Ketobacter sp. MCCC 1A13808: one gene and its partner. The protein of the gene in region 1 interacts with the protein of each later gene in a pairwise test. Links are inferred from orthologs where the notes say so. Each region holds a gene or a part of one and is shown on either strand. Other genes may lie near its edges. The genes, in order: FT643_RS10235 and FT643_RS18290.

Region 1 (15,457 bases):
CGATCGCAGCTTGTTTTGGAGTGTCAGCCTTCTCTCCGGGGTAGCTTTGCAGCCATTGTTCTGCTTTAGATTGAGTACGGTTGAATACGCAAACCTGAAAATTTGCACTTGCTAAATGTCCAGCTACCGGAAATCCAATAACGCCCAACCCGATGAATGCAATTTTCATAATCTTCCCTCTATCTGAAATCAGGATAAAAAAAAGGCTGCCTAGGCAGCCTTTTTAATCGTTCTTTTACCGTTTGTCGAGAGGGGTAAAGTCACGTTGCGGTGAGCCAGTGTAAAGCTGCCGTGGACGACCAATGCGATATGATCCGCTGATCATCTCGTGCCAATGCGCAACCCAGCCGACAGTTCTCGCCAAAGCGAAGATGACGGTGAACATGCTGGTGGGAATGCCGATGGCTTTCAGAATGATGCCGGAGTAAAAATCCACGTTCGGATACAGGTTCTTCTCAATAAAGTACGGATCGGAGCGGGCGATATCTTCCAGCTTCATTGCCAGTTCAAGCAGCGGATCCTTAATGCCCAGCTCTTTCAGGACTTCGTGACAAGTCTCTCTCATCACCTTGGCGCGCGGATCGTAGTTCTTATATACCCGGTGACCAAAGCCCATCAGGCGGAAGGGATCATTCTTGTCTTTTGCTCTTGCCACATACTCATCAACTCTGGAAACATCGCCGATTTCGTCCAGCATTTCCAGTACCGCTTCGTTAGCTCCACCGTGGGCTGGTCCCCACAATGCAGCAATGCCGGCAGCGATACAGGCAAAAGGATTGGCGCCGGAGGAGCCTGCCAGACGTACTGTGGAAGTGGATGCATTTTGTTCGTGGTCGGCATGAAGAATAAAGATTTTATCCATCGCTTTCGCCAAAATCGGATTAACCTGATATTCCTCGCAAGGGTTGCCGAACATCATTTGCAGAAAGTTTTCTGAATAGCTCAGATCGTTTCGCGGGTACATGAAGGGCTGTCCGAGAGAGTATTTATAACACATGGCAGCCAGAGTCGGCATTTTCGCGATCAGCCTGAATGCTGCGATTTCCCTGTGTCTCTCGTCAGAGATTTCCAGTGAGTCATGGTAGAACGCAGACAGTGCTCCAACAACACCACACATGATTGCCATGGGGTGCGCATCGCGGCGGAAGCCTTGATAAAAGTTACGAAGCTGCTCGTGAACCATGGTGTGGTTCCGGATTGTACTTTCAAACTTTTCTTTTTCTGCTGCGTTGGGGAGTTCCCCGTACAGCAAGAGATAGCAAACTTCCAGATAATCAGAATCATCTGCTAGCTGGTCAATAGGGTAACCCCTGTGTAGGAGAACCCCTTTACCGCCATCGATATAAGTTATTTTGGACTCACAGGCAGCGGTGGACACGAAGCCTGGGTCGTACGTGAAAACTCCCTGGCCAGTCAGTTTGCCGACATCAACTACGTCCGGCCCAATGGTGCCGGAGTAAATGGGAAGTTCGAGTGTGTTTTCACCTAAGATTAACTGAGCGCTTTTCTCAGTCATAATACTCTCCTGTACTCGGTAGGTAGGATTTACAGGCAGGATCTGTGCCTACTTTCGGGAGTTCACCTGTTTAGTTCCTTCCCGCGCCTACGTGCTCGTTAAAGTGGAGCCCTGGGTTAAGTCCAACGTCGTTCAAATTAGGACAGCGGCTGGCTTTTTATCGAATGATCGTGAATGCATTGTACTACTTTACGCTCAAGTACCTGAAGTCTCGAGCCAAAGTCGCGCCAAAACTAATCACTCAACGAAAGTTTGTCAATTTATTTCAGACGTAAGCATTCGTTCGCCCTTCAAATTGGTCTTTGATTGTATGCTTAGCCCACAATAGTGCAACTCATTTACTAATTGCTCCATCGTGGTAATAAATGCTTGTAAAACAAGGTTTGCGGCGGCCAAGAGTCATTTGTATTTGAATTGCGATAAGACTATACTTCGGCCCCGAATGAGAGAGAGGGTACGAAATTCGGGTTCAAATGCAACTTCCTGATTTTCTTCACCTAACCATTCTTGGATCTTCCTTCAACGCTCCTTAGGGGCCTCAGTCTCAGTGGTTAGAGCCGTGAAAAGTCAAAGACCTGTTAATCTGGATATAATGACGTTTAAGTTTACTCCGCAGATGGTGGCGTCGATCACACATCGCATTTCAGGAGTAATCATATTCGCTGGTATGGCATTCGTAATTTGGGGGTTAGGTTTATCTCTGCAAAGTGAAGAGTCGTTTAGCCAGTTAAAACAATGTTTGGACAGTGTGATAGCGAAATTTATCATCTGGGCCATTCTGGCAGGTTTCATATATCACTTCGTGGCTGGGGTGCGCCACTTGTTGATGGACGCCGGTTACTTCGAAGAGTTGGAAAGTTCTCAAGCACTCTCTTATGCGGTTATGGTTGTTTCAGCGGTGCTGATCATTGTTGCGGGGATTTGGGTATGGTAACCAGTGTTACGAGTCTAGGCAAAAACGGCCTTTATGACTGGGTGATTCAGCGGGCGACAGCCGTTGTACTCGGAGTGTATTTTGTCTGCTTGATGGGGTTTCTGGTTCTCAATCCCGATCTGACATTTCAGCAGTGGCAGGGTTATATGACCTCCACCTTTATGCGCATTTTCACATTGATTGCGCTGTTTTCTATGGCAGCCCACGCCTGGGTCGGCCTTTGGACCATAACTACTGATTATCTGACCACCCGCCAACTTGGGGCAATGGGTACTGCTCTGCGGGTTGCGGTGCAGGGCATATGTGCACTGGTCACGATAGTGTATGTAGTGTGGGGCATTCAGATTTTGTGGGGAATTTAAGCCATGTCAGGTATGCGTACGTTAAATTTTGATGCAGTAATTGTTGGCGGCGGCGGTGCCGGCATGCGCGCTGCGCTTCAGTTGGCGCAGTCCGGCCAAAAGACCGCTCTCATTTCAAAAGTGTTTCCGACCCGGTCACATACAGTATCCGCACAAGGCGGAATCACCTGTGCGATAGCTAGTTCTGACCCCAATGATGATTGGCGTTGGCACATGTATGACACAGTGAAAGGCTCTGATTACATTGGTGATCAGGACGCTATCGAATATATGTGTAGCGTCGGCCCAGAAGCCGTCTATGAGCTTGACCATATGGGGTTGCCGTTCTCCCGTACGGAAGAAGGTCGCATCTATCAGCGTCCATTCGGGGGCCAATCCAAGAATTTCGGTGAAGGCGGTCAGGCTGCCCGCACCTGCGCAGCGGCAGACCGTACTGGTCATGCGTTGCTGCACACGCTTTATCAGCAAAACGTTCGTTGCAACACCAATTTCTATAATGAGTGGTATGCCGTCGATTTGGTGAAAAACCAGGACGGGGCCATTACCGGTGTTATCGCAATCTCCATGGAGACCGGTGAAACGGTTTATTTCAAATCCAAGGCAACCGTATTTGCCACTGGTGGCTCAGGCCGTATCTATTCGTCAACCACTAACGCCTTGATCAATACCGGGGACGGTGTGGGCATGGCGTTGCGCGTAGGGCTGCCTGTTCAGGATATTGAAATGTGGCAGTTTCATCCCACCGGCATCGCCGGCGCCGGTGTTCTGGTAACGGAAGGTTGTCGGGGCGAGGGTGGTTACCTTATAAATAAAGATGGTGAACGTTTCATGGAGCGGTACGCTCCCAATGCGAAAGACCTGGCTGGGCGTGACGTTGTGGCGCGTTCCATGATGCAGGAAATCCTGGATGGCCGCGGTTGCGGGCCGGAAGGCGACCATGTGATGTTGAAGTTGGATCACTTGGGTGAAGAAGTATTGCATAAGCGGCTGCCGGGCATTTGTGAGCTGGCGATTACGTTTGCAGCTTCCGACCCGGTTAAGGTGCCTATTCCGGTGGTGCCCACTTGTCACTACATGATGGGCGGTATCCCGACTAATATCCATGGTCAGGCGATTACTCGCGATGCCGACGGCAAAGACAAAATCGTTGAAGGTTTGTATGCCGTTGGGGAGGTGGCCTGTGTATCCGTACACGGTGCAAATCGCCTGGGCGGTAATTCATTGCTCGATCTGGTTGTGTTTGGTCGTGCTGCCGGCATGTTCATTGAGCAATCGTTAAAGCAGGGCATTGAATTACGAGATTCAACCGCATCCGATCTTGAGCAAGCTATGAGCCGCATGAACAGGTTGGAAGCCAGCACTGCCGGAGAAGATGTCGCGGCGTTACGCAAAGAGCTGCAAACCAATATGCAGAACAATTTTGGTGTATTCCGCAAAGGCGACATGATGGTGAAGGGCGTTGCGAAGCTGGAAGAGCTCCGGGAACGTATCGGTAATACTCATCTGGTTGATAAGAGTAAAGCGTTTAATACTGCTCGTATCGAAGCGCTGGAGCTGGATAGCCTTTTGGAAGTAGCTGAGGCAACCGCCATTGCGGCAGAGGGTCGTAAAGAAAGCCGTGGCGCGCATAGCCGTTATGATTTTCCGGACCGTGATGATGAAAACTGGTTGGCGCACTCGCTCTATGATCCGAATTCCAAAACGCTTTCACAGCGTGAAGTTAACTTTGCGCCTAAGCAGGTTGAAACATTCCAGCCCAAGGTCAGAACTTATTAAGGTGAATCCACATGTTGCAGGTTAGTATTTATCGCTACAACCCGGATACAGATGCCGAACCGTACATGAAGGACTATCAGATCGATACCGGCGGTAAAGATTTGATGGTGCTGGACGTGCTCAATCTGGTGAAAGACAAAGATACCACCATGGCTTATCGCCGTTCCTGCCGTGAAGGGGTCTGCGGATCCGATGGCATGAACATTAATGGTAAGAATGGGCTGGCGTGTATCACCTCAATATCACAAGCTACCAATGGTAAGAACAAAAAACTGGTTCTGCGTCCGTTACCGGGCTTGCCGGTGATCCGGGACCTGGTGGTTGATATGGCTATGTTTTATGCGCAATATGAAAAGATAAAGCCGTATGTTGTTAACAATACCCCGGTCCCGCCGATCGAGCGTCTCCAAAGTCCGGAAGAAAGGGATAAGCTCGATGGCCTGTATGAGTGCATTTTGTGTGCTTGTTGCTCCACTTCCTGCCCCTCCTTCTGGTGGAATCCGGATAAGTTTATTGGGCCGGCAGGATTGCTACAGGCGTATCGGTTTATATCTGACAGCCGGGATACAATGACAGAGCAACGTTTGTCGGATCTGGATGACCCGTTCAGTCTGTTTCGTTGTCGAGGCATAATGAATTGCGTAAACGTCTGCCCTAAAGGTCTGAACCCTACAAAAGCGATTGGAAGCATACGCAACCTGTTACTTTCTCAGGGTACTTAAAGTTTGTTTATTGTTCATATGTCTATATAATTCAGCAGTCTTAGCCACCTGCGCAATTCCCTTCCGGGTGGCTGATTAAAAAAAGACGCTACACTTGATGTTGGGAATGCAGAATCGTCTCTATACCAAAGTTTTGACGATTTCTGTGAATTTCCCTGCGCCGCTCAAAAAGCGGAAGCAGGTTGATTTTTAACCTTAGGACAAATCGGTAAAACCGAACTATCTGAAAGCGCATTTGGCCCAACCCGCCAGTCGCAAACCTAACATGTTTTCACGTGTCTGTTGCTGATTCGCGTCTTTGCAGGTAGTGTTCTAATCGACACGGTGATCTGCAATGGATGATAGTTTGATGTATCGGCAATGGAGTACGTCGCACCTTTCAGGTTCGAATGCTACCTACGTCGAAGAGCTATATGAAGCTTATCTACAAGACCCCAATTCTGTGCCTGAAGAATGGCGCGATAACTTCGACAAACTCCCCCGGGTAAACGGAACCGAATCCGACGTCCCACACTCCACCATCCGCGAACATTTCCTGTATCTTGCCAAAAATAAGAGTCGAGCTCAGCCCCTGGCAGTGAGCAGCGTTTCTTCTGAGCATGAGAAAAAACAGGTAAAAGTACTTCAATTGATTACCGGCTACCGAGTGCGCGGGCATCAAAAAGCAAAGCTGGATCCGCTGGGCATAATGGAGCGGGAACCCGTTCCTGATCTCGATCTTTCCCATCATGGTTTATCTGCAGCCGATCTGGATACCACCTATCAAACCGGCAATGTGTTTCTAGGTCGTGAAGAAGCAACCTTGAAAGAAATTGTGGATGCGTTGGAACAAACCTATTGCGCCAGCATCGGTGTCGAATACATGCATATTGTCGATACGGCGGAAAAACGCTGGATCCAGCAACGCATGGAAAGTGTGCGCTCTAAACCCAATTACAGCCGCGATGTTAAATCACATCTGTTGGAACGCTTGATTGCCGCAGAAGGGCTGGAGCGGATGCTTGCTACCAAATATCCGGGCACCAAGCGCTTTGGTCTGGAGGGCGGTGAGAGCCTCATACCCTGTATTGATGAAATTATTCAGAGAGCTGGAAGTTACGGAGCCAAAGAGCTTGTACTGGGGATGGCGCACCGCGGTCGTCTGAATGTTCTGGTGAATATTTTAGGTAAAAATCCCGCTGAATTGTTCAGTGAATTCGAAGGCCTGAAGAAAAACGAAGTGGGTTCCGGCGACGTTAAGTATCATCAAGGTTTTTCTTCCAATGTAATGACTCCCGGTGGCGAATTGCACTTGGCATTGGCATTTAATCCATCGCACCTTGAAATTGTGTCGCCGGTTGTGGAGGGTTCGGTCCGTGCCCGCCAGGATCGTCGTCGCGATAAGAAAGGCGATCTGGTGGTGCCTGTGTTGTTGCATGGGGACGCTGCTTTTGCCGGTCAGGGCGTGGTGATGGAGACATTCCAGATGTCCCAGACCCGTGGCTATCGTACTGGTGGTACGGTTCATATCATAATAAATAACCAGGTGGGATTCACCACCAGCTTCCGCCATGATGCGCGTTCTACAGAATATTGTACTGATGTTGCGAAGATGGTCCAGTCTCCCATTTTTCATGTCAACGGGGATGATCCGGAAGCGGTTCTGTTTGTGACCCAGATGGCTATCGATTTTCGTCAACAGTTTAAGAAAGACGTTGTAATTGATCTGATTTGCTACCGGGCTCGCGGTCATAACGAAGCCGATGAACCAGCCATAACGCAGCCGATTATGTATTCTGTTATACGACAGAAAAAGAACCCCCGTGAAATCTATTCCAATCGCTTGGTTGAAGAAGGGTTGTTCAGCCAGGAAGAAGTCACATCGATGATGGATGTGTATCGTAGCGCGTTGGACAACGGACAGCACGTCGTACAGTCATTGGTGAAGAAGCCCAATTCAGAGCTTTTTGTGGATTGGACGCCTTATCTTGGTCATGACTACGCGGCCTACTACGATACCAGCGTTGATTTGAAGCTGCTCCAGGAGTTAGCGAACAAGCTGGATCAACTGCCCGATGGGATGGTGGTGCAGCGCCAGGTTTCCAAAATTCGTGAAGACCGGCAGAAAATGGCAGCGGGGGCATTGGCAATCGATTGGGGCTTTGGCGAAACCATGGCTTACGCAACATTGCTGCACGAAGGCTACCAGGTCCGGTTGACCGGGCAGGACGTGCGTCGTGGTACTTTCTCTCACCGGCATGCGGTGATACACAATCAAAAAGTCCAGGGTACTGTAGTCCCTTTGCAATCTGTAGGGACCAATAATGCTTCCTTCGAATTGTATGATTCATTGTTGTCTGAAGAAGCGGTCCTTGCGTTCGAATATGGCTATTCCACGACAGCCCCTAGCGGTCTGGTGGTGTGGGAGGCTCAATTCGGTGATTTTGCCAACGGTGCGCAGGTTGTGATCGACCAGTTTATCTCCTCTGGGGAACATAAATGGATGCGACTCTGCGGGCTTACAATGTTGCTCCCCCATGGTTATGAAGGTCAGGGGCCTGAGCATTCATCTGCGCGGCTGGAACGATTCCTGCAGCTTTGTGCTGAGCACAATATCCAGGTGTGCGTGCCAACCACACCGGCACAGGTTTTTCACATGCTTCGTCGGCAGGCAATACGGCCATTGCGAAAGCCGCTGGTGGTCATGTCTCCCAAAAGTTTGTTACGTCACAAACTGGCAAAATCGACCTTGGAAGACCTGGCTGACGGGTATTTCAAAGTGGTACTTGAGGATGCATGGGAACACGATCCGAAAGACATTGAGCGCATAGTATTGTGCAGCGGTAAGGTTTATTACGACTTGTTCGAGCATCGGGCTACGCAGGACATCAAGAACACTATGCTGGTGCGTATCGAGCAGTTATATCCTTTCCCCGAAGCGGAACTCAGTAAGCTGTTTGCGCAATACAAAAAAGTGAAACATGTGGTCTGGTGTCAGGAAGAACCCATGAATCAGGGTGCTTGGTATTGCAGCCAGCACCACATGCGGCACGTGGTTCACAGTCATTATCCGGATCTACTATTGCATTATGCCGGGCGTGCAGGTTCTGCAGCACCGGCAGCAGGTTATATGGCGCTGCATCTTGAGGAACAGGCTTCACTGGTAGACACGGCGTTCAACATCGAATAGTAGGTGTCGGGCAATTTATGCCGGCAAGAATTGATTTGGCTAAAAGCTAGAGGCGAATAAGGAACACAAATGACAACTGAAATTAAAGCCCCGCAATTCCCCGAAGCCGTTGCAGACGGCACTGTTGCAACCTGGCACAAAAAGCCCGGTGAAGCGGTTGCTCGCGATGAATTACTGGTTGACATTGAAACCGACAAAGTGGTTTTGGAAGTCGTTGCACCGCATGACGGTGTGGTTGGTAAAATTCTTAAAGAAGAGGGCGATACCGTCCTTAGCCAGGAGCTGGTTGGCTATCTTGAGGAAGGTGAGGGTGCTAGTCCCAAGCCTGCTGAAGCCGCAGCGGAAACTAAAGCAGCACCGGCAGCAGCGCAACCAGAGCCCTCTACTAATAGTGCTGAGGACAGCTGGGGACCAGCAGTAAGAAAACTAATAGCAGAAAATAATTTAGATCCCAGCCAGATAAAAGGCACCGGAAAAGGCGGGCGCATCACTAAAGAAGATGTGTTAAGCCATCTGAAAGGCGGGGCAGCAAAACCGGCTGTTAAAGAAACGCCTAAATCCGGCACCCCGGCACCAATGCCAGCCGGAGCGGTGAATATTGATTTCGGGGATCGTGAAGAAAAACGCGTGCCTATGACCCGTTTGCGTGCCCGAATCGCCGAGCGGCTTGTTTCTGCGCAGCAAAATGCCGCTATGTTGACAACATTTAATGAAGTCAACATGGAACCGGTGATGACGATGCGCAAAAATTACAAGGATATGTTTGAAAAAGCCCATGGGCATCGCCTCGGGTTTATGTCCTTCTTTGTCAGAGCCGCCGTCGAAGCATTGAAAAAGTACCCGTCAGTGAACGCATCCATTGATGGTACGGATATCGTGTATCACGGGTATTACGACGTAGGGGTGGCGGTGTCGACCGATCGCGGTCTTGTCGTACCCATATTGCGCGACGCAGATAAAATGAATTTCGCCGAAATCGAAGGTAAGGTCGTGGATTACGGCAAGAAAGCGCAGGCCGGAAAGCTGGGACTGGATGAAATGACCGGGGGTACCTTCACCATTTCCAATGGTGGTGTATTCGGTTCCCTTTGGTCAACACCAATCTTGAACCCGCCGCAAACCGCCATTCTGGGGATGCATAAAATCCAGGAGCGACCGATGGCCGTCAACGGTGAGGTGAAAATCCTACCCATGATGTATCTGGCAGTATCCTATGACCATCGCATCATAGACGGTAAAGAGGCCGTGCAATTCCTGGTAACGATTAAAGATTTACTGGAAGACCCGGCTCGATTACTGCTGGATCTCTAACAGAACTTTATCGAAAAGCCGGAAAGGATACTGGCTTAAACATACGAATTTTTAATGGGTAATTGTCATGGCAAAAAGTTTCGATGTAGTAGTTATTGGTGGCGGTCCAGGTGGATATGCAGCAGCGATTAAAGCGGCACATTTGGGTTTAAACACTGCCTGTATCGATATGTACATCAACAAACACGGAAAGCCGGCGTTAGGCGGGACCTGTGCCAATGTTGGTTGTATCCCTTCAAAAGCGCTGCTGGACTCAACCTGGAAATATCACGAAGCGAAAGAAGGCTTTGAGATCCATGGTATTGAAGCCAAAAGTGTAAAAATGAATATCGGCAATATGCTTAAACGCAAAGACGATATTGTTAAGAAACAAACCGATGGCGTAGCCATGTTGCTGAAAGCCAACGGCGTTACCTGGCTGCAAGGTCGTGGCAAGCTGTTAGCAAGCAAACAGGTTGAGTTCACACCGCATGAAGGCGATGCGGAAGTATTGCAAGCGGAGAACGTAATTCTGGCGGCTGGTTCAGAACCGATCAAACTCGGGGTTGCGCCTTTGCATGACGACATCGTTGTGGATAATGCAGGTGCACTCGAGTTTACTGACGTGCCTAAAAAGTTGGGCGTGATTGGCGGTGGTATTATTGGCCTGGAATTGGGCAGCGTATGGAACCGTGTGGGCTCCGAAGTGGTTGTGCTTGAGGCGATGGACTCGTTTTTGCCCATGGTGGATCGTCAAATTTCTAAGGAGTTGCTGAAAAATTTGAAAGGCCAGGGCATTGACGTGCGTCTTTCTGCTCGTGTGACCGGAACCACCGTTGACAAAAATAAAGTGACTGTTGAGTACACCGATTCAGAAGGCGATCAATCCGTAGTGGTGGATAAGCTCATTGTTGCAGTGGGCCGCCGCCCTTACACAGTGGATCTTTTCTCTGCGGACAGCGGAGTTAACCTGGATGAACGTGGATTTATTTTTGTGAACCAAAGCTGCGCAACCGATGTGCCGGGTGTATACGCCATCGGTGATATCGTGCGCGGCCCGGCGCTGGCACATAAGGCCACCGAAGAAGGTGTCATGGTTGCTGAAATTATTGCCGGACATACGACGGCCATTAACTACGATTGCATTCCTTCTGTTGTGTATACCCATCCGGAGGTTGCCTGGGTAGGAATAACGGAAGAACAAGCGAAGTCGGCGGGCGACGATTATAAGGTCGGGTCTTTCTCTTTTGCAGCCAACGGTCGTGCAGCGGCCGCGAACGAAACAGCGGGAATTGTGAAAGTCGTTTCCGATTCCACCAGTGACCGCATTCTGGGTGTTCATATTGTCGGGCCTCAGGCATCGGAACTGATTATGCAGGCGTTGATCGCGATGGAGTTCGGTGCAAGTACGGAAGACCTGCAGATGATGGTTTTTGCCCACCCCTCCTTGTCAGAAGTATTCCATGAAGCTTGTCTCGATGTGGATGGCAAAGCCATACATTCAGCCAAGCGTAAACGCCGTAAGTAATATTTTGAAGTTTGGGTTAAGTCGGGTTTCCCGGTGCAACCTTTTTACTGGACTAGGACTACGATTGTTCAGTTGGTAGGAGCTTAACAACTCCAAAGCGCATTTTGCGCAAACTGGTGCGAGGGAAAAGATTCGCGTCAAGCAAGTATAATGTGGGAATTTCCACACAATTTCAGATCGATGGTGAGCCAATGAACTTACATGAGTATCAAGCCAAGCAATTGTTCGCTCAGTACGGTCTGCCTGTTTCACAAGGGGTTGCAGCAAGCACACCCGAAGAAGCAGCAGACGCCGCTGATAAAATCGGCGGAGATCGCTGGGTGGTTAAAGCACAGGTCCACGCGGGGGGGCGTGGTAAAGCGGGTGGTGTGAAACTGGTCAGCTCTAAAGAAGAAATTATCCAGTTCGCGAAGGCGCAATTGGGTACAAACCTTGTGACCTATCAGACCGATGCAAAAGGTCAGCCGGTTAATAAGATTCTGGTAGAAACCTGTACCGATATTGATCAGGAGCTGTATTTAGGTGCAGTTGTAGATCGTGCAACTCGTCGTGTGGTGTTCATGGCATCCACTGAAGGCGGTGTTGAGATAGAGAAAGTGGCAGAAGAAACCCCTGAGAAAATCCTGAAAGCTGAGATCGATCCATTAGTCGGTGCGCAGCCCTATCAGGGTCGCAATCTGGGGTATCAGTTGGGCCTGTCTAACGATCAGGTTAAGCAATTCACCAAGATCTTTATGGGTCTGGCGAAATTGTTCGAAGAAAAAGACATTTCCCTGATTGAAGTGAATCCGCTGGTTATCACGTCTGAAGGCAATTTACACTGCTTGGACGCGAAGTTGGTTATTGATGGAAACGCGGTTCTGCGTCACCCGGATCTGGCCGACATGTACGATCCGAGCCAGGAAGATGAGCGTGAGCGTCGTGCTGCGGAGTGGGATCTTAACTACGTAGCGCTGGAAGGCAATATTGGTTGCATGGTAAACGGCGCCGGCTTGGCAATGGCCACCATGGATATCATTAAGCTGAAGGGTGGCAAGCCTGCTAACTTCCTGGATGTGGGTGGTGGTGCTACCAAAGAACGTGTCACGGAAGCATTCAAAATCATTCTTTCTGACCAAAGTGTTGAAGCCGTTCTGGTTAATATCTTCGGCGGTATCGTGCGTTGTGATCTGATCGCAGAAGGTGTTATCGGTGCGGTTCAGGAAGTAGGCGTAAAGATTCCGGTAGTGGTTCGTCTGGAAGGCAATAACGCTGAGCTGGGTGCGAAAGTACTCTCAGAAAGCGGGATGAATATTATAGCAGCGACTGGCTTTAATGACGCTGCCGAGAAAGTTGTTGCAGCGGTGAGAGGTTAATCATGAGCGTTCTAATCAACAAAGACACAAAAGTCATTTGCCAGGGCTTCACTGGTGCTCAAGGTACTCTGCATAGCACTCAGGCAATTGAATACGGTACGCAAATGGTCGGTGGCGTAACTCCGGGTAAAGGCGGTTCCGAGCATTTGGGTTTGCCCGTTTTTAACACTGTAGCTGAGGCGAAAGCCGCTACCGATTGTGATGCGACCGTGATTTATGTACCGGCTGCGTTCTGCAAAGATTCCATAATCGAAGCAGCAGATGCAGGCATTCCTTTAATCGTGTGTATTACGGAGGGCATTCCTGTTCTGGATATGTTGTACGTAAAAGAATACGTAGCACAGAAAGGTTTGCGCCTAATTGGTCCTAACTGCCCCGGCATTATTACCCCAGGTGAATGTAAAATCGGTATCATGCCCGGTCACATCCATCAGCCCGGTAAGGTCGGCATCGTTTCGCGTTCCGGTACCTTAACCTATGAAGCGGTTAACCAGACGACCGCTTTGGGTTTCGGCCAGAGCACTTGTATTGGTATCGGCGGTGATCCGATTCCCGGTACAACTTTTATCGATGCGTTGGCGCTGCTTCAGGAAGACCCCCAGACCGAAGCTATCATTATGGTAGGTGAAATTGGTGGAACCGCAGAAGAAGAAGCCGCCGCCTTTATCAAAGAGCACGTCACCAAGCCGGTTGTTTCTTACATTGCGGGTGTTACTGCACCTCCAGGCAAACGTATGGGACACGCTGGCGCCATTATCGCTGGCGGAAAAGGTACCGCTGACGATAAATTTGCTGTGCTTCAGGAAGCGGGTGTCAAGACTGTTCGCAACCCATCCGAAATGGGGCTTGCGTTGAAAGAGCTGACTGGCTGGTAAAATCCCGTTAAGCAAAGAAAGCAAATCAGAAAGCCGGTATCAGGAGACTGTTTGCCGGTTTTTTGTTGTCCGGAATTCTGCGACAATGGCCTACTTATTACCGTTCTCGCTAATATAATTATAAAGCGGATGATCAGTTTCCGGGAAAATTCATGACCTACCAGCACAAGCCGTTTGATACCTCGCTTGTTAAACCCGAGCAGTTGTGGAAACTTACGCAACCCCTGCGCATGTATTTCAGCCCCAAGTTTTTCGGATTGGAAAAAGTAGATTCTTCGAAGCCGACTCTATTGGTGGGCAATCACACTATTTATGGGGTACTTGATGTCCCTTTACTGATAGCCCAGGTATACCGGGATAAGGGCGTGCTGATCAGAACGCTGGCCGATCACGCTCACTATACTATTCCGGGTTGGCGAAACATGCTGGACCGGACCGGAGGTGTAGAGGGCACGCGGGAAAATTGTTCCGAGCTAATGACGCGGGGCGAGCACATAATGGTGTTCCCGGGAGGGGCACGTGAAGTCAGCAAGCGAAAAGGCGAGCAATACCAGCTGACCTGGAAGCGACGCACCGGGTTTTGCAGTATGGCAATACAGCATGGGTATAACATTGTTCCGTTTGCGGCAGTCGGTCCGGATGATATGTACGACATCGTACTGGATGCTGAAGATATTAAAAAATCGGTGCTAGGCAAAATGCTAAGAAAAACCGGCTTGCTCGATAAAAGCAGCATACTGCGTGGAGGTGATCTGATTATGCCGCTAACTCGAGGCCTGGGTTTGACCATGTTGCCACGCCCAGAACGGTTTTATTTCGCCATCGGAGATGAAATTGACGTCTCTCGGTTTTCTGGTCAGGAAAATGATCAAAATGCGTTGTTTGAGCTGCGTGACGAGGTCGCGTTTGCAATTCAGGCGTTGATTGGAGAATTGCTGACGGTCCGTGAGCAGGACCATGAGTCCGGAATAATCAGAAAGCTATTAAACCATCTGTAGGGCAAGCCGAAACCATTAGCCCTGAGAACGCCACTTTTCGTAATGTCCGATATTTTTATATAAATCGTCTACGCTCATTGGCTTCCCGTAATAATATCCTTGTGCATAATCGCAGGAATTTTCCTTCAAAAAATCCGCTTGCAGCAGTTGCTCTACACCCTCTGCAACAACTTTCAATCCCAGCTTGTGGGCCATAGCGATCACAGCTGCGGTAATCTCAACATCGTCTTTATCGTGAGGTATGTCCATTACAAAGGAACGGTCCACCTTGAGCACATGGATCGGAAGTCTCTTCAGATAATTGAGCGATGAATACCCGGTACCGAAATCATCGATCGCGAGGATGATGCCGAGATCCTTCAGCATTTCCAATGTACGAATGGTGCTTTCCACATTATCCATCAATAAGCTTTCCGTGATTTCTATCTCGAGCTGTTGGCTGGGAATATCCGCTGTAGTCACCAGATCTCGAATCACAGTGACCAGGTTAGGGTCATGAAACTGGCGCGGAGACAGGTTCACCGCAACATGACCGTGGGCGGGCAATAACCCGGTACTGTTGAATAATTTTATATGTTCACATGCCGTTTTTAGTACCCATTCACCCATCGGTAGGATTAATCCGGAATCTTCAGCGACCGGTATAAACTCACCCGGCGGAACAAGACCTTTTTCAGGATGGTTCCAGCGAATCAAGGCCTCATAGCCCACCAGCTGATTGGTGGTTAGATCAATTTGAGGTTGATAATACAGTTCAAATTCGTTCCGTTGTAATGCCTGTCTCAACTCGCCCTCCATTGCGAGTTGACGGGTCAGTTCTATGTTCATTTCATCTGAAAAAAACTGATAATTGTCACGACCTTTTGCTTTTGCCCGGTACATCGCGAGGTCGGCATTCTTCATCAACGTGTTGGCATCAATAGCATCACTCA
Region 2 (15,089 bases), on another replicon or contig:
GACGATGGAGATAAACCCCAAGGTCACCAACACCAATAATACTGCGGTCATGGGCGGTTCCTGGTCGGGATAAGATGGCACATTTGTGAATCGCGGGATGGCATGAATTTTAGACTAAGCAGCAAGCCGAATCGAGCACAACCTGCGGCTAACCGGCCTGGATTTAAGGCATTTTTGAAACAGCCGACAACTATTCGGCAGTATACGCTACCATTAATTGACGAACTTCCAGGGGGTTAGCTTGTGATTAAACAATCGTTTTTAACACAGATTTTGGCGCTTCTAACAACGCTAGTATTGAATGGCTGTGCCCATCATCCGAGTGGAGTCCCCACTGAATTGAATGGGCAGTCCCTGATTGTAATGGGCTATCGTGCGGACAAAGGTGTGCCCTATGAAGGAGGCATGCTCTACACCGGACACCGCATCGATACCCTGGATGATCAGTTAATCGAACCCGCGCCGATGGCAAAAGGCGATTTCAAGTTGGTTAAACCAGGAGAACATGTGCTGGAAGGTTATTGTTACTGGCAGCTACGAGGTGTATTTCACGATGTTGACGATCTGCAAGAGCGCGGCAAGTTGCATTTAACCACGCTCCCTAATCACACCTATACGATCCAGTCAGACATCGACGAATACAAAGTAAAATGTACATTATCCGCGTTTGTCTCGCCTCCCGGCCTGGAGCCGGGACACGCATTGCAAGAATCACCCCCATCTGATCAGTATCAAGAGTAATGCCAGCGTCATTCCAAGTGCCTAGCTGGCTCAATTTGGCGCAGAGGACAACATGTCAAACACATACTGGGGCAAATTGCGATTAATCTCATCCCGCGCGCGCTGTTTTAACAGATTCTGCTCGGTCGACGATACCTTGATCGGCCAGCGCTGTTTGTCCAGCACATTACTTCCGTCAAAGAAGATCAGCTCATAGGAACCCCGCAGCCAATACCAATTTTGCCGCGCTTCTACCGGAGCCGTATCCAGGGTGCCTTGCAACACAAGATTAGACTGCTGCGCAGTAGTAATGCCTAGATCAGAAATGGCTTTTTGTAATTCGGCTTTTACGGAAGGGTCATCCGCTTTTACGGCGATCTTCAACGTCGATAAACCGTCGCGGATCAACTTTTCAATCGCCGGTAAATCATAACGCCCGTCAACGCCTTGCCCGCTTGCCACCACCATTAGATTCTTATTGAGCTGATCCCGCTCCAGTTGCAGCCCATGCGCTTTTTTTAACGCCTTTAATGCAACCAACGGATTGCCCGCCTTGCTGGTTGCGTAATTGACCAGTTCGTTGATTTCCCGATCAGAGGTCGTGATGGATTTGCGAAAGCGATTCGCTGCAGGCTGTTTGGCCAGGATCGCCAGCGCATAAATCCTGGCATCCTCCTCCGACTCCCAGTATTCAACAACCTGAGCGCCGGACATCACCTGCTTGGCCTCGGTACTCACACTGCGTGTCACCTTTTGTTCATTACTCGAGACTTGCTGACCCCCTGTTGAACTTAGCTGCGCAGAGCTGAAATCCAAACTCGACTCGGCTACCGCCACTTCGAATATTTTGGATAAGTTACTCACAGCTCTGTCCGCCGCCAGTGGGCGATTATCCGCCGAGCCGATCGCAGCCAGATGCGTATGGGCCGGATATTCGGCGTCCGGCTTGTCAATCCATTCGGGTTGTTTCGGCGCGCTACTGCAGGCTGCCAACACACTCAACAGTACGAGCGCAACTGCCGCATTAAGGTGTATTCGAAGAGCCATTGAATTCTCCTTGTTCAGAGGGTGGTACCGAGGTCGGTGTCATAACTGGATAGGTAAAATAATCATCGTTAAGGCTGTTTGCCATGACTGCGGCCAGTTGCTTCGCAGCCAGGGTATCGGCGGCAGGCAGGGTCACCCCCAACTCCGGCAATTGTACCCGGGTGGCTGCAGATACCCGGATGCGGGCCACCTGAATGGACGCCGGCAACATATTCCAGCTGCGCAAATCAGCTTGCTCTGACGCAACCGATAGCACGTTCATCAAAATACCGGCCGCATCGCCTTTATCTTGTGCTTCCTGCACCATATTGTATTTGGCGACAGCCCTTAAGGTGGCCGCTGCCAGCATTTTAGCGCTATCGTTTTTGAGGTCTTCCCGGGCCCGGTCTTCCAGATTTTCTATGATGTCTGTTCGCTGCGTCTGGCCATTTGCAGCCAATGATATAAACCGGGCGCGATAATTAGATGGATTGTAACGGGGCATTACTACACTCACCATCGAGCGGGCACGATCACTGTAGACTGAAATACGGCTATCGGTTTTGGTGCTGACCACACCGTCCAGATAAAACAAAAGCCATTCCACTTCCCCCTTCGCCAACGGCGTTGCCGAGGCACCAAAACGGGCGCTGTATTCGCGGTAATCCTCATCACGCCCCTGACGCTTACCTAAATTCAGCAATGTCGTTTTCAACGCACCAGGGATCGGATCCTTGCGTTCATTGAGAATGTTATAGGCCCTGCGATAACTAATATACGCATCGTCGTATTCGCCGTTCATTTCATAGATCGCGCCGGCTACGTACTGCGCGCCGGCTAATTGTCCCTGATCTGTTTTACCGTCATCCAGACGCTGCATGGTGACATTCGCCTGCAGCATTTCCACCCGGGCTCCGTCTGCGTCCCCACTGAACAAATAATTCAACGACAGCAGCAGGTGCACCAAAACCTGATCGCTGGCAGAACCGGAGTACGCCCGCAATGCTTCATTCACGCTGACGGCTGCTAGATTCTCGGACACACTCGCTGCCTGTAACGACGTCATAATGGATTTAGCTTGCTCCAGATCCTGGCGACTGGCACCGAATTCACCGAGATAGAATTTCAGCATACCGCGATTCAACAGGTACTGCGCCCGGTCACGGTTGGAAGGGGATATTTGTTGCAGGTGATCCAGGGTTGCCTGCGGCCCGGCTCTGGTCAGATTGGTTGCGAGCTGGTTCACCTGCCACGAGGCGCACCCGGATTGAAAAATCAGGGCACCCAACAGGAGCAGTACCCTGATCACTATTTTTGGCGTCATAGAGTGACGGAAACTTAGTAACGAAGTTTGGAGTTTTTAACCAATTTTTTAATTTTCTTCTGACCCAGCCAGACTTTCCGGTTATCCGCCATACTGATCATAGTAAGATCGACCTGGTAATAGCGCACCTGCTGCTTGCCTTCCATATCGATAATTGTATTGATCTGGCCTTGCAACATAAAATCGGCACCCAACTCCTGCCCGGCCGCGTTACGGGTAGATTCCCGCGCATTCAAATCCTGATCAATGCGTTCATCTCGGATCTCACCACGCTCATCCCGAGAGGCCACAAAATCCACCTTGCCGGAATTCACTAACGCCCTTTCCATATCAGCGACAAAGGTTTTCACGTTAATATGTTCGTGGCTGAGATTGCGGACAGTGCCGACGATAACGGCCGGTCGCTTCCCTGTGCGACCGCTAAAATCTGAAATCCAAGGACGAGACAACGCATCCTGAATCATCTCTTCCGCCACCAGGCGGGAGTCGGTGTCGTTCCAGGCACCACTCAGATCAATAGTGGAATCCGATGAAACCCGCTCGACGGAGGTGCTACAAGCCCCCAAAAGCAATACAAACGCGCTTAGAATCCAATACTTCATTCTTCAGTATCCTTTATAAAGCGATCGAAATTCGCGGATGCGTTTTCTGAATAATAGGCTTTAAAGCTATCCGATAACTTCCCTGCGGTGCTGATCGCGTCATCCAATGCCTTCATATCCATTTCCGCGAATGAATAGACATTCCCGGTATTTTTATCTTTCCAACGACCCTTGATCTTGGCGCCGTTGAGTACCGTTTGAGTCGCACTATTAATACTGTTCTCGATGCTGTTAGAGGACGTATCCCCGGTGGCTGCGGTGTAATCCGACATGGTGGAATCGACGTAGGTGGAAACCACTTTAGCGACTTCGGCACGGGCGCGATTATCTGCGGTAGCCGTTTGCAGCGATTCGTCATTCATAGACGGCGCAGAAGCAACACCATAAATGAAACGCCCGTCTACACTATCAACCGACTGGGTGCCTTCATTCACCCAATCCGGAGCGCCCTTCACGCCCATATTACTTTCTATGGTCGGAGAGTTGCTGCTACAGGCACTCAGGCCCATTACAATCAATACCAGGGTAAAGCGATAAACGGGACGAAACATAGTGCTTTGCTCCTTATTCTATGTCGTTATTCTTGAATCCGTTTTTTGCCGAATCGACAGCTTACTGTAAAACAGAGGCATCTGCGAGTTGTTACATTAGACACCACCATGCTGTCATTTTAGCCAAAAAAATACCGACTTAAAGTCGGTATTTTTTAACATTCAGGCCAGACGACAAAGCGGCTTAGTCGACTTTTTCCACGCCCAATAGTTCAACATCAAACAACAATACCTGGTTGGGGCCGATTTTCGGACCCGCTCCACGATCGCCGTAAGCCAGGTCAGAAGGCACGAACAGCTTGCGTTTTTCGCCAACTTTCATCATCTGCAGCGCTTCTGTCCAACCTTTGATAACGCCGTCTACTGCAAATTCAATGGGCTCGCCACGCTCAACGGAACTGTCAAAAACGGTCCCGTCCGGCAATGTACCATGGTAGTGCACTTTCACTTTGTCGTTGGAGTCCGGTGTTTCGCCGTCACCTTCGGTGATGATTTCGTATTGCAACCCACTCTCAGTCACTTCTACACCGTCGCGCTCTTTGTTCTTAGCGAGAAATTCCTCGCCCTCTTTCTTGTTCTTATCCATGGCTTCGGACTGCGCTTTCTGCTGCTCCTCCATTTTGCGGGTTTGCAGCGCATTCATGGTAGCAACCATCTCTTCCGGGGTCATTTTGGGTTCTACGCCCTTAAAGCCGTCCTCAAACCCTTTGTAAAACGTTTTCAGATCCAGTTCCTGAAGATCTTTACCCATCCCTTCACCGAAACGGACGCCAATGGAATAACTGACTTTCTGATCTTCTGTTTGTAAGCTGACTTCCGTATCGGCCTTGGCCGCTTCCGCATCGACTTCATTCTTTGCTTCACCCTTACAAGCGACTAAAACGGCGCAGGCGGTGGCAACCAATATATAGTTCTTCATGATTTCTCCTGTCTTAAGCATATATCCGAATATCAACAAACAGACATTGATAAGCGATGATGGTTCATTACGATGTTGTTGTTCTGAATTTGAATCGGGCTTGATGGTAACAGAATCCCCCACTATCTGAACTATATCGAAGCAAAATTTTAGCTTGATTTGTGCGGGGGCTATCACAAGAAAGGTAGATATTGTTTAAACAACACGTATAATTGCAAGCGACCGCGTCACCAAAATCTCAGCTGAGGAACTCTGATTATGGCAGCAAAAAAAACCACGGCAAAAAGACCTGCCGTTAAAGTAAAAAAAGATCCGGTGGTTGAGCTGTCAACCCAGATCGAAAAACTGGAAATACAACTGGAAGCAGCCCGTAAAAAAGCGGTTGCCACCGCCGCGAAAACAGCAGTATCCGCTAAGAAAGCCGTTGATAAAGCCGCCGTAGCTGCAAAAAAAGCAGCCGGTAAAGCGAATGCCCCTGCCGCCGATTCCAGACTGGCAGATGCCAAAGCCAATTTGGCTTCCGCAAAAGCCGAAGAAGCCGCACTGAAAAAATCGATCGCCAATGCCAACAAAGTTAAACGCGCGGCGGCAGCGGTAGCGAAACAAATCCAGGCGGAAGAAAGAGCTGAAGCGAAGAAAGCCGCAATAAAGGCTAAAGCAGCAGCTAAGAAATTAGCTGATGCACGCAAAAAAGCCGCCATCAAAGCCAAGGCCGCTGCCAAGAAAGCCGCAGCCGCGAAAAAGACCGCAACCAAAAAAGCCGCCGTTAAAAAGGCGTCTGCCAAGACCGCAGCGAAAAAAGCCCCGGTGAAGAAGGCGGCAGCCAAAAAAGCGCCTGCCAAGAAAGCCGTTGCAAAGAAAACAGCAGCCAAAAAGGCAGCCCCTAAGAAGGCACCGGTAAAAAAAGCGGCGCCTGCCAAGAAAGCCGCAGCGAAAAAAGCGCCCGCCAAGAAAGTCGCAGCCGCAAAGAAAGCAGCACCGGCGAAAAAAGCCGCCGCCAAGAAACCGGCCGCCGTGAAATCCGTGACACCCAAAACAGAAAAGCCCGTAGCGAGCAAGCCCACTCCGGCACCGAAGCCTGCCCCCAAGCCTCCGGCACAAAAGGCGGATGCACCCAAACCGGCTGCAGCCCCCAAGCCCGAAGCGCCGAAACCCGTATCCCCCAAGCCCGTTGCCCCTAAGCCGGAAGCGCCGAAGCCTACCGAGCCAGAGACACCTAAAGTGGAAGAAAAGCCGTTCGAACTGAAGCCTGTTGATGCGCCAAGCGCACCGGACCGAAGCATTTTCGATCCGGAAAAAGACGCATAAAGCCCTGTAATCAACAGGAAAATGCGAAAAAGGGTTGCTCCTGTAGAAGGGCAACCCTTTTTTCATACCCGCTAATTCGCTATCCTGCCCTCCCTGTACTCACTGGCCGTAAGCAACCATCCATGATTCAACTGCAATCCGTCTCCCTTTTCAGGGGCAGCAAACGTCTAATTCAAGAAGCTGATTTCACAGCGTATCCCGGCTGGCATATCGCCCTGGTCGGTCAGAACGGCTGCGGCAAATCATCCCTCTTCGCCTTGCTGCAAGGACGCTTGGGTGCCGACTCCGGCGAAGTCAGAATTCCGGCTAATACCCGGATAGCGCACATGGCACAGGAAGTGGAAGCACTGGATCGCTCTGCCATCGACTATGTAATGGATGGTGATAAATTATTGCGGGAATATCAAAGCCGGTTAGCGCAAGCCGAGCAGCAAAACCAAGTGGATGACATTGCGCGCCTGCATCAACAACTGGATGATATTGATGCCTATACCGCAAATACCCGGGCGGCAAAATTACTCACTGGACTGGGCTTTCAGCAAGACCAGTTTGCCACGACCGTGAAATCATTCTCAGGAGGCTGGCGTGTTCGCCTGAATCTGGCTCAGACGCTGATGTGCCCCTCTGACATCCTACTGCTGGATGAGCCCACCAACCACCTGGATCTGGACGCCATTCTGTGGCTTGAGGACTGGCTCAAAAGCTATCCCGGCACATTGATTCTGATTTCACATGATCGTGAATTTATCGATGAGGTAACGCAACACATTCTGCATATCGAGCATCAGCAACTCAATTATTACAGTGGTAATTATTCCAGCTTTGAAGTCCAGCGCGGTGCTCGCCTGGCCAATCAACAGGCCGCATTCGAAAAACAACAGACTGAGATTGAGCACCTGCAAAAATTTATAATTCGCTTTAAAGCCAAAGCCAGCAAAGCCAAACAAGCACAAAGTCGGGTTAAAGCGCTGGAGCGCATGGAAAAAATTGCTCCGGCTCATGTGGATTCACCATTCCATTTTTCCATCCCCTCTCCGGAAAAGGTCTCAGACCCTCTATTGGATTTTGAAGACACCGAACTCGGCTACGCTTCAACCCCGATTCTGAATAAAGTGAATCTGCGTCTCTCACCCGAGTCCAGAATTGGACTCATCGGACCCAACGGTGCCGGTAAATCCACCCTCATAAAATCGCTGGCCGGTAATCTGGAACTGATAGCGGGGCACCAGAATAAGGGGGAGCATTGCAAGATCGGCTACTTCGCCCAACACCAGCTGGATCAGCTGGACGAAACAGCAACCCCCCTACTCACCATGCAGCGCATCGCCACCAAGGCCGACGAACAAACACTGAGAAATTACCTCGGCAGCTTCGGATTTCAGGGTGATGCCGTCAACGCCGGCATTGCGCGTTTCTCCGGTGGTGAAAAAGCCCGTTTGGCGCTAGCCATCATCATCTGGCACCGTCCCAGCCTGCTGCTGCTGGATGAGCCCACCAACCACCTGGATCTGGAGATGCGACTGGCACTCACCATGGCACTACAGGAATATGAAGGCGGCCTGGTGCTGGTGTCGCATGACCGCCATTTGTTACGCGCCACCACAGACGATTTGTACCTTGTCGCCGACCACCAGGTTAAGTTATTTAATGGCGACCTGGATGACTACGCTAAATGGTTACTGGAATTCCGCCAGTCATCTCAAGCGTCGGGCAACTCGACTGACACTGCATCGGCCCCCCTTTCCGATGTTAAACGGGACCGCAAAGCCGAGCGTCAAAAGGCGGCAGAAGCCCGTAAACAATTGCGGCCACTAAAAACTCAGCTACAAAAACTGGAAAAAAGGTTGGCGGAGCTGGAAAGTCGGAAAGCGGAACTGGAGCAAGCCCTGGCAGATCCGGACATTTATCAAGCCGACCAGAAGGATTCGCTGCACAGGCTTTTGAAACAGCAAGGCGTTATTGCAAGCGACCTGGATGAGACAGAGACAGCCTGGATGACTCTTTCAGAGACAATACAGGAACTGGAAGAACAGTAGCCGGATAGCGTCGCTAACTTATAAATCCGGTGCACTTTGCATATTGATGTTTCTGGTGGTGAATTCAAATAGGTCCACCCCAAACGACCCATCCATCAATACTTTACGGATCCTCAGCTGTCGTTCAGCGTCCAGATCACGTTGTCGTTTCAAATCCACAATTCGCTGCTGCATGGGATTTTTATTCGCATCCAACAGCAAAGCGACTTTGGGCAGCAAACGGTTGACCGGATCGACTGATATAACAACACCCACTTCACCGCTCATCATTTCCACCAGCGCACCGGGAGGATAGATTCCGATACACTCGATAAATTTCACCACCAGTTTGGGATCAAACTGGGTACCGCTGTTATCGTATAAAATCTTTAACGCTGCTGCTGATGTCGTACCGGCACTATAACAACGCTGGCTGGTGATCGCATCGTAGGCATCCACTATGGTGACCACCTTCGTATAAAACCCCAACGTATTGGCGTCTAATTGATCGGGATACCCTTGCCCATCTTGCCGTTCGTGGTGATGGTGGCAGGCGGCAATCACTTCCTCGGGCAAAGTCGTATCCTGCTGCAGAATTTCCCAGCCGAAGTTAACGTGCAGTTTAATATGCTCATATTCTTCTTTGGTCAGCTTGCCCGGCTTGTTCAGAATGGTCTGATCCACTTTCATTTTGCCAACGTCATGCAACATGCCGCACAGCCCCAATAGCTCCATGTGCTTGCGCCCCACACCCAGATGCCGCCCGAATGCAATTGCCAGCAACCCTACATTCAGGCAATGCTCTGCCGTATATTTATCTGCGTTCTTAATCCGGGTTAGCCACAACATAGCCGATGGGTTACGCTCGATGGAATCGACACACTCGCTGATATGTTCCCGGATGACCCGAGTATCCGGCAGCTTATCCACATACGCGGTATCCAGAATTTGCTCCACCTCGGTAAAACTGCACTGATAGCTGATGTGGGCTTTGGTGATCTCCTCTTCTACCTTCGCCTGTAGCGCGTAGTTCTCGGGGCATCGGTCAAGGTCAACCGGTGAGGTTCGGGCATCGGAACTGACATGGCGGGCTTTCAGCACATCGATATAAACGTATTCACAGATATTGCGCAGCGTTGCCAGATCGTCGGGATCTTCCAGGGGGAAACCCTGAAATAAAAACGGTGTATCAAGCCAAGGCCGGTCCAACGCAGACACATGCATTCCCAGCTCAAGTTCGTCAATGGGCACCTTAATGGTGTCACGATCATTAGGCGTATTCTGATTCATGGATTCGGGCAATTCGATCTACTACTTTGTCTTTTAACTTTAGAACAAGAATCCGAATTCCGCGCTGCTTTGAGTTGTTTTTAATTGTAGCTAATCGTATCTGGAAAAAAACAGCAGGACCTGAACATAGCCCTTTAATATCAAGATCTTACAAAGAATTAACAGGTTCAGCACTGTTCTGTTTTGTAACAAATGTAGCGCATTTTCCGTTTCGTCTCTATGCAACCATAGGGGGCTTATCCGCTGGCGAAATGGGCTTTGTTGCCGAGCACGTTGCCCCCTATCCTGCTCACATTCAGGGTAAGGGGCAACGTGCTCGGCAATCAAAGACGGATTGATCAGAAGTTGAAATAAAGAAACTCGGATTGCTTGGTGGTCATCATGGTCATGAGTGAAACAAAAAACACCACGCCGGTCGCCAACGCCATCACCCTACCTTTGGTGCCGTTTAAGACAGACCCGCTGATAATCCAGTCGGGGCCCTGAATAAGGTTGCTTTTTCGCAGCATATCCAGACTATTGGGCATGAAGAACGCCACAAATAAAAGCACGCCAATTAACGGCACACCGGAGCTAAACCAGTCCTTAGTTCTGATAATACTGGGATCGGGACTGATCACCACCCCAAGACTGTTCAGCAAGGAAATCAAATCATGCTTACCCATCTGGTTCAGCGTGACCTCCAAAGCCACCGGAAAGCTGACACCCTCAACCCCCAGCATCGCCGTTAGCATCACACCGGCGCCACTGAAGGTCTCTGCCCGGAAAAAGACCCAAGCCAACACCACCGCAATAAAGGTAATAAAAATCGAAACCGGACGGAAGCGGAAAACATTGCATACAGCCGGCAACTTTTTACTGGCGTTTTGCCACCCGTGATTACAGATCAGATAGAAACCGTGCAACCCACCCCAGATAATAAAATTCCAACCGGCCCCATGCCATAGACCACCAACCAGCATCGTAATCATGAGGTTGTTGTAGCGACTCAACGTGCCCTTGCGATTTCCCCCCAACGGAATATAAACATAGTCGCGCAGGAACTGAGAAAGGGTCATATGCCAGCGACGCCAAAATTCAATGATATTGATTGATTTATAGGGCGAATTGAAATTAACCGGCAAGCGAATCCCGAACATCATGCCGAGACCAATTGCCATATCAGAGTAACCCGAAAAATCGAAATAGAGCTGCAGGGAGTAGGCCAGCGCCCCGGCCCATGCTTCGACCGTAGTAACCGATTCGCCCCTATCGACGGCACTGAATATCGGTGTCGAGAAATCGGAAATACTGTCTGCCAAGAGTACTTTTTTTGCCAGCCCGATGCTGAAAATAAACAAGCCGACACTCAGGTTGTTGATGTCAAACCTAAACGTAGACTCTCGTTCAAATTGTGGCATTACAGAACTGTGGTGGACAATGGGCCCGGCGATCAACTGGGGGAAAAAAGTCACAAACAGGCAATAATAGGAAAAGCGGTGCTCTGTGGTGATCCCCCGATACGTGTCCACCAGATAGGCCACCTGCTGAAAGGTAAAAAACGAGATTCCCAATGGCAATATTAAATCCAGAAAACCAACGTTGGCTCCCGATAGCTGATTCAGGGTATCGATCAGAAAATCCGTATACTTAAAGTAGCCAATTAAGCCCAGATTGAGTACGACTCCCCCGATCATCGTCCACTTTGCCAATGCTTTGTGGCGGTCGGTTTGCCGCTGATTCAGGTTAAGGATCGTTTGTGACAGAAAGAAATTTACCAGAAGGGAAAAGATCAGCAGCAGCAAATAAACCGGCTTCCACCAACCATAAAAAACAAGAGAACTGAATACGAGAAAGCCGATAGCGAACTTAACCGGCGCGTATTTCTGTAAGGCAAAATACGCCACTAATACAAACGGCAGGAAAAAAGCAATGAACTCGATTGAATTAAACAGCATAAACCAGTACTACCACAGAAGAATCACGAAAACCCCGAATACATGTCAGCCAAACCGACACACCGCTGTCTTTAGCTCGAACGGTTTTTCCAGTACTTTCTCATCTTCTGTATATCACCGTCTTTCAATAACAACTCAGCCAATGCTTTCGATCTCTTTTCAACGCCTAGATTATTCAAATGATAGGCTGTGTCATAAAAGTATTTTTTCGGATACATGAAGTCCCGCGCGGCCCCCAGCACCGGAATATCTTTCTTTTCAAAGAAGTCTTCAAACTTATCCTCAAATTGGTTCAAGTGGCCATCTTCATACTCTTTGAAATAAATTGTATTGGGGTAAGTCGCCAAAAACTTAACTTCTTTTTTGTCCCGCAACACCTCAATTTGATCGGCCAGTGCAGTGAGCCCACGATCCATATTATCGACTTTATGACTGAAGTTATCAGGCCCTCTATTCTTTATAATCCGTTGCTTTAAAGCATCCGGCTTATCCACCCGGTTTACCGTTTGATCACCAAACTCGTTGATTTTTTCGATGGGATAAGCCCGCTCTACTTCCACATTCGGAACCAATGCGGCAGCCAGTATTTTATAGAAACCCTCCGGCCCCAGGGTGAAAATCTGGTTGAGCTGCTCCATTACTGGCTGCTCCAGAAAATAGCTTTCATCACGTTGCATAACATATTGTCGGGTGCCTTCGGACATTCTGGTTGGATAGTCGTAGTTCGTATATTCGAACGAGAATACAACCACATCACCGTCGCGGAGAAACTCTTTTATATTATGCATTTGATAGACGAGGTCGAAGCCGGCCCAAATGCCAAAATTGACCGTAGGTACGCCAACCAATTCATTGATGATATCCGCCCCCACGCCCATTAAAACGCCAGACCCACCCACAAATATAATTCTTGGCGATGGGGTCTCGGTCAGGATGTCTTTCTTGATAGAAAACGTTTCGTGCAGGCCAATAGAGCTGTCACCGGGTGTACCTATTAAAGTATAAATAACCGACATCCATACCACTGCGCCCAGCAACAATCCAGAAAGGAAAAATGTGAAAAACCTCATGAGACCAAATCCATTATTTATAGAAACGCACGTTCGGGTTTCCATAATAAAAACGAATAAACAGTGAACAAAGCAGCTGGCAGTGTGCCCTGGCGATGCCCCTTTCCAGTTTTAACCCGGCTGCAACTCGAAGAGATTTCCTTGAGTGGCAGAGATACTAATACACTCTTTTTCCGTAGACCTCCGACCAGGTAGCATTTTTCACTTAAGGTCCGTCAAAAGAGCTGAGCGTTATATCAGCTCTCCCGAAGGGGAACAAGGCGGTCTGACCAATATTCCGACGCGAGGCACCCAAAGTGCCGATCACCTCTGTTCATTGAGCCTAAAACCACTGGGCTTTCATGACCTTACGAGTCGATCAAATATCATCCAACATATTGAATTATGTAAAAACAAGACTGCCATCACATTTCGGATTACTGGTTTACTCAGGCCCGCTCCAACACAGCTGATACCAGCCGGCTAATTCCGCTGGACGCTTCTGATATTCGCCCTGCCAGCATATAAGCTGGCGTCGTAATCAAATTGTTTTGCTCATCTATGCATATTTCCTCCACTGCGCAGGCTTGGTGCTTTGCCCCCATCACGATGACGGCTTTGGCTGCATCATCGTCATCGCTGCCAAGCGTGCAGGTCACACCCGCACCGAATACCTTCGGCGCCAACACGGGCGCGATACACACCAGGCCAATGGGCTTCTTAAGACCCCGCATGGTTTGCAAGAACCCGAGTACCGCTTCATTGGTAGCCATCTCTGGTCCGGCAACAGCAAAGGTACTCAGGTTTTTTGCCACACCGAAGCCGCCCGGCACAATGACCGCATCGTAGTCAGCGGCATCCGCCCGAGCGACATCGATAATATTGCCGCGACATAATCGGGCAGACTCCACCAGGACATTTCTGGTTTCCTGCATTTCCTCACCTGTCATATGGTTCAGCACATGCATTTGATCAACATCAGGAGCCATACATTGAAACTCAACTCCAGCCTCATCCAGGCGCAGTTGCACCAGTGTCGCCTCATAAACCTCCGCGCCGTCAAAAACGCCACACCCTGATAAAATAATCGCTATTTTCTTAGCCATCGCTCATTCTCCTACTGATAAATGGAACCGGATTGTTTTGCTCGGATTGTACTGATCTGAATGGTTCGGGAATAATATAACGCGGGTCACGTGATGTTAATGCGGACCGGCAATGAATCAATGAGCCCACGCCGGTTGAATAGGCCTGGGCTCATCGTGACTCATTACCCGTTCAGGCGGGCGGTTACTTGTATCTCAATTTTCATGTTGTCATCCAGTAACCGGGCTTCAAACACCGTTGCCGCAGGACGCACCTCACCCAACCACTTCGCGAGTACCGGAAAGCAGGGTTCAAAGTCATCTCGATTCGGAACAATATAAGTCACACGCACCGCATTTTCGATTGAGCTACCGGCTTCCTGTAATGCCGCCTGAATATTTTTAAAACATTGATCAGCCTGCTCTTTCACGTCCTCACTGATACGACCTTCCTGGTAGTTATAACCGGTGGTTCCGGAAACAAACACATAGTCTCCATCCACGACTGCTCTGGAATACCCCATTTTGGACTCAAATTCAGACCCGCTTGAAATCAGCTTTCTATTCAAAACCTTTGCTCCCTATTGATTGTTAATGATGAATATAACCTGGTGATCCGGGAGCGGAATTTTACCGTTAATACGGAACTTAGGCAGTAAGATTTCGTGACCGGGCCTGGATTGCCGGTTAACGGCTAAAGTCCGTGGGTTGCTCTAGTTGATAGATGCACTCGGACAATCCATCGAGTTTGGACTGCAGTTCGTTTTGCGCGTCATACAGCCCGCGATTATAAAAGTAAGACCCGATTTCACGAGAGATAAAATCCAGCAAAAACTCGGCGTCAAATCCGCCAATTTCCTGCTTTAGTTCTGCATCAAAATAGTCTTTTAGTTTGTCGACCAACAGCTCTTTTTCGCTTTTTGAAAATTCAATCATGACTGCCCCTGCCAGCAACATTGATTTAATTAACTTGCCCCATAATTAATGCCGCCGCCAATGATGGTATCGCTCCACCCAGCGCAGCAACCATTCGGGTTTATGGTTCTTACGCCATTCACCCGCGGTATTTTTGTTGGCTTCATTCATCGTGGGATAAATATGAATAGTACCGAGTAATTTGTTTAACCCCAACCCGTGCTTCATTGCCAGCACATATTCGGCGATCAGCTCCCCCGCGTGTGCAGCAACAATGGTAACACCCAGAATTTTATCTTTACCGGGCTTGGTGAGCACTTTTACAAAGCCCTGGGTCTCGTCATCGGT

The links.
Region 2: the proteins of FT643_RS10235 (region 1) and FT643_RS18290 interact in binary tests that used the Escherichia coli proteins (3 or more experiments, as listed by UniProt). The link is inferred for Ketobacter sp. MCCC 1A13808 from one-to-one orthologs.

Annotation. Positions count from the first base shown.
Region 1 is NZ_VRKW01000004.1:139,974-155,430, reverse strand. The notes cover bases 5,336-8,679. They hold FT643_RS10235 (2-oxoglutarate dehydrogenase E1 component), read left to right. Parts: upstream 5,336-5,644; coding sequence 5,645-8,479; downstream 8,480-8,679. Other genes in these bases: odhB (2-oxoglutarate dehydrogenase complex dihydrolipoyllysine-residue succinyltransferase), read left to right, coding at 8,549-8,679. In the rest of the region: FT643_RS10265 (NAD(P)-dependent oxidoreductase), read right to left, coding at 1-172; gltA (citrate synthase), read right to left, coding at 236-1,516; sdhC (succinate dehydrogenase, cytochrome b556 subunit), read left to right, coding at 2,076-2,450; sdhD (succinate dehydrogenase, hydrophobic membrane anchor protein), read left to right, coding at 2,444-2,812; sdhA (succinate dehydrogenase flavoprotein subunit), read left to right, coding at 2,816-4,588; FT643_RS10240 (succinate dehydrogenase iron-sulfur subunit), read left to right, coding at 4,600-5,310; more of odhB, read left to right, coding at 8,680-9,790; lpdA (dihydrolipoyl dehydrogenase), read left to right, coding at 9,858-11,297; sucC (ADP-forming succinate--CoA ligase subunit beta), read left to right, coding at 11,489-12,652; sucD (succinate--CoA ligase subunit alpha), read left to right, coding at 12,655-13,527; FT643_RS10210 (lysophospholipid acyltransferase family protein), read left to right, coding at 13,680-14,525; FT643_RS10205 (bifunctional diguanylate cyclase/phosphodiesterase), read right to left, coding at 14,541-15,457. UniProt on the Escherichia coli protein: E1 component of the 2-oxoglutarate dehydrogenase (OGDH) complex which catalyzes the decarboxylation of 2-oxoglutarate, the first step in the conversion of 2-oxoglutarate to succinyl-CoA and CO(2).
Region 2 is NZ_VRKW01000012.1:58,514-73,602, reverse strand. What follows is about bases 6,054-9,029. They hold FT643_RS18290 (ATP-binding cassette domain-containing protein), read left to right. Parts: upstream 6,054-6,572; coding sequence 6,573-8,486; downstream 8,487-9,029. Other genes in these bases: FT643_RS18285 (HD-GYP domain-containing protein), read right to left, coding at 8,505-9,029; FT643_RS18295 (histidine kinase), read left to right, coding at 6,054-6,450. Outside these bases: sodium:proton antiporter NhaD, read right to left, coding at 1-51; FT643_RS18325 (hypothetical protein), read left to right, coding at 244-741; FT643_RS18320 (LPP20 family lipoprotein), read right to left, coding at 772-1,767; FT643_RS18315 (COG3014 family protein), read right to left, coding at 1,745-3,070; FT643_RS18310 (penicillin-binding protein activator LpoB), read right to left, coding at 3,085-3,672; FT643_RS18305 (LPP20 family lipoprotein), read right to left, coding at 3,669-4,223; FT643_RS18300 (FKBP-type peptidyl-prolyl cis-trans isomerase), read right to left, coding at 4,408-5,142; more of FT643_RS18295, read left to right, coding at 5,401-6,053; more of FT643_RS18285, read right to left, coding at 9,030-9,755; FT643_RS18280 (MBOAT family O-acyltransferase), read right to left, coding at 10,094-11,692; FT643_RS18275 (hypothetical protein), read right to left, coding at 11,764-12,762; isoprenoid biosynthesis glyoxalase ElbB, read right to left, coding at 13,191-13,847; FT643_RS18265 (RidA family protein), read right to left, coding at 14,012-14,395; FT643_RS18260 (DUF2164 domain-containing protein), read right to left, coding at 14,514-14,762; FT643_RS18255 (dihydrolipoyl dehydrogenase family protein), read right to left, coding at 14,808-15,089. UniProt on the Escherichia coli protein: Genetic data indicate it may be involved in ribosome assembly or function.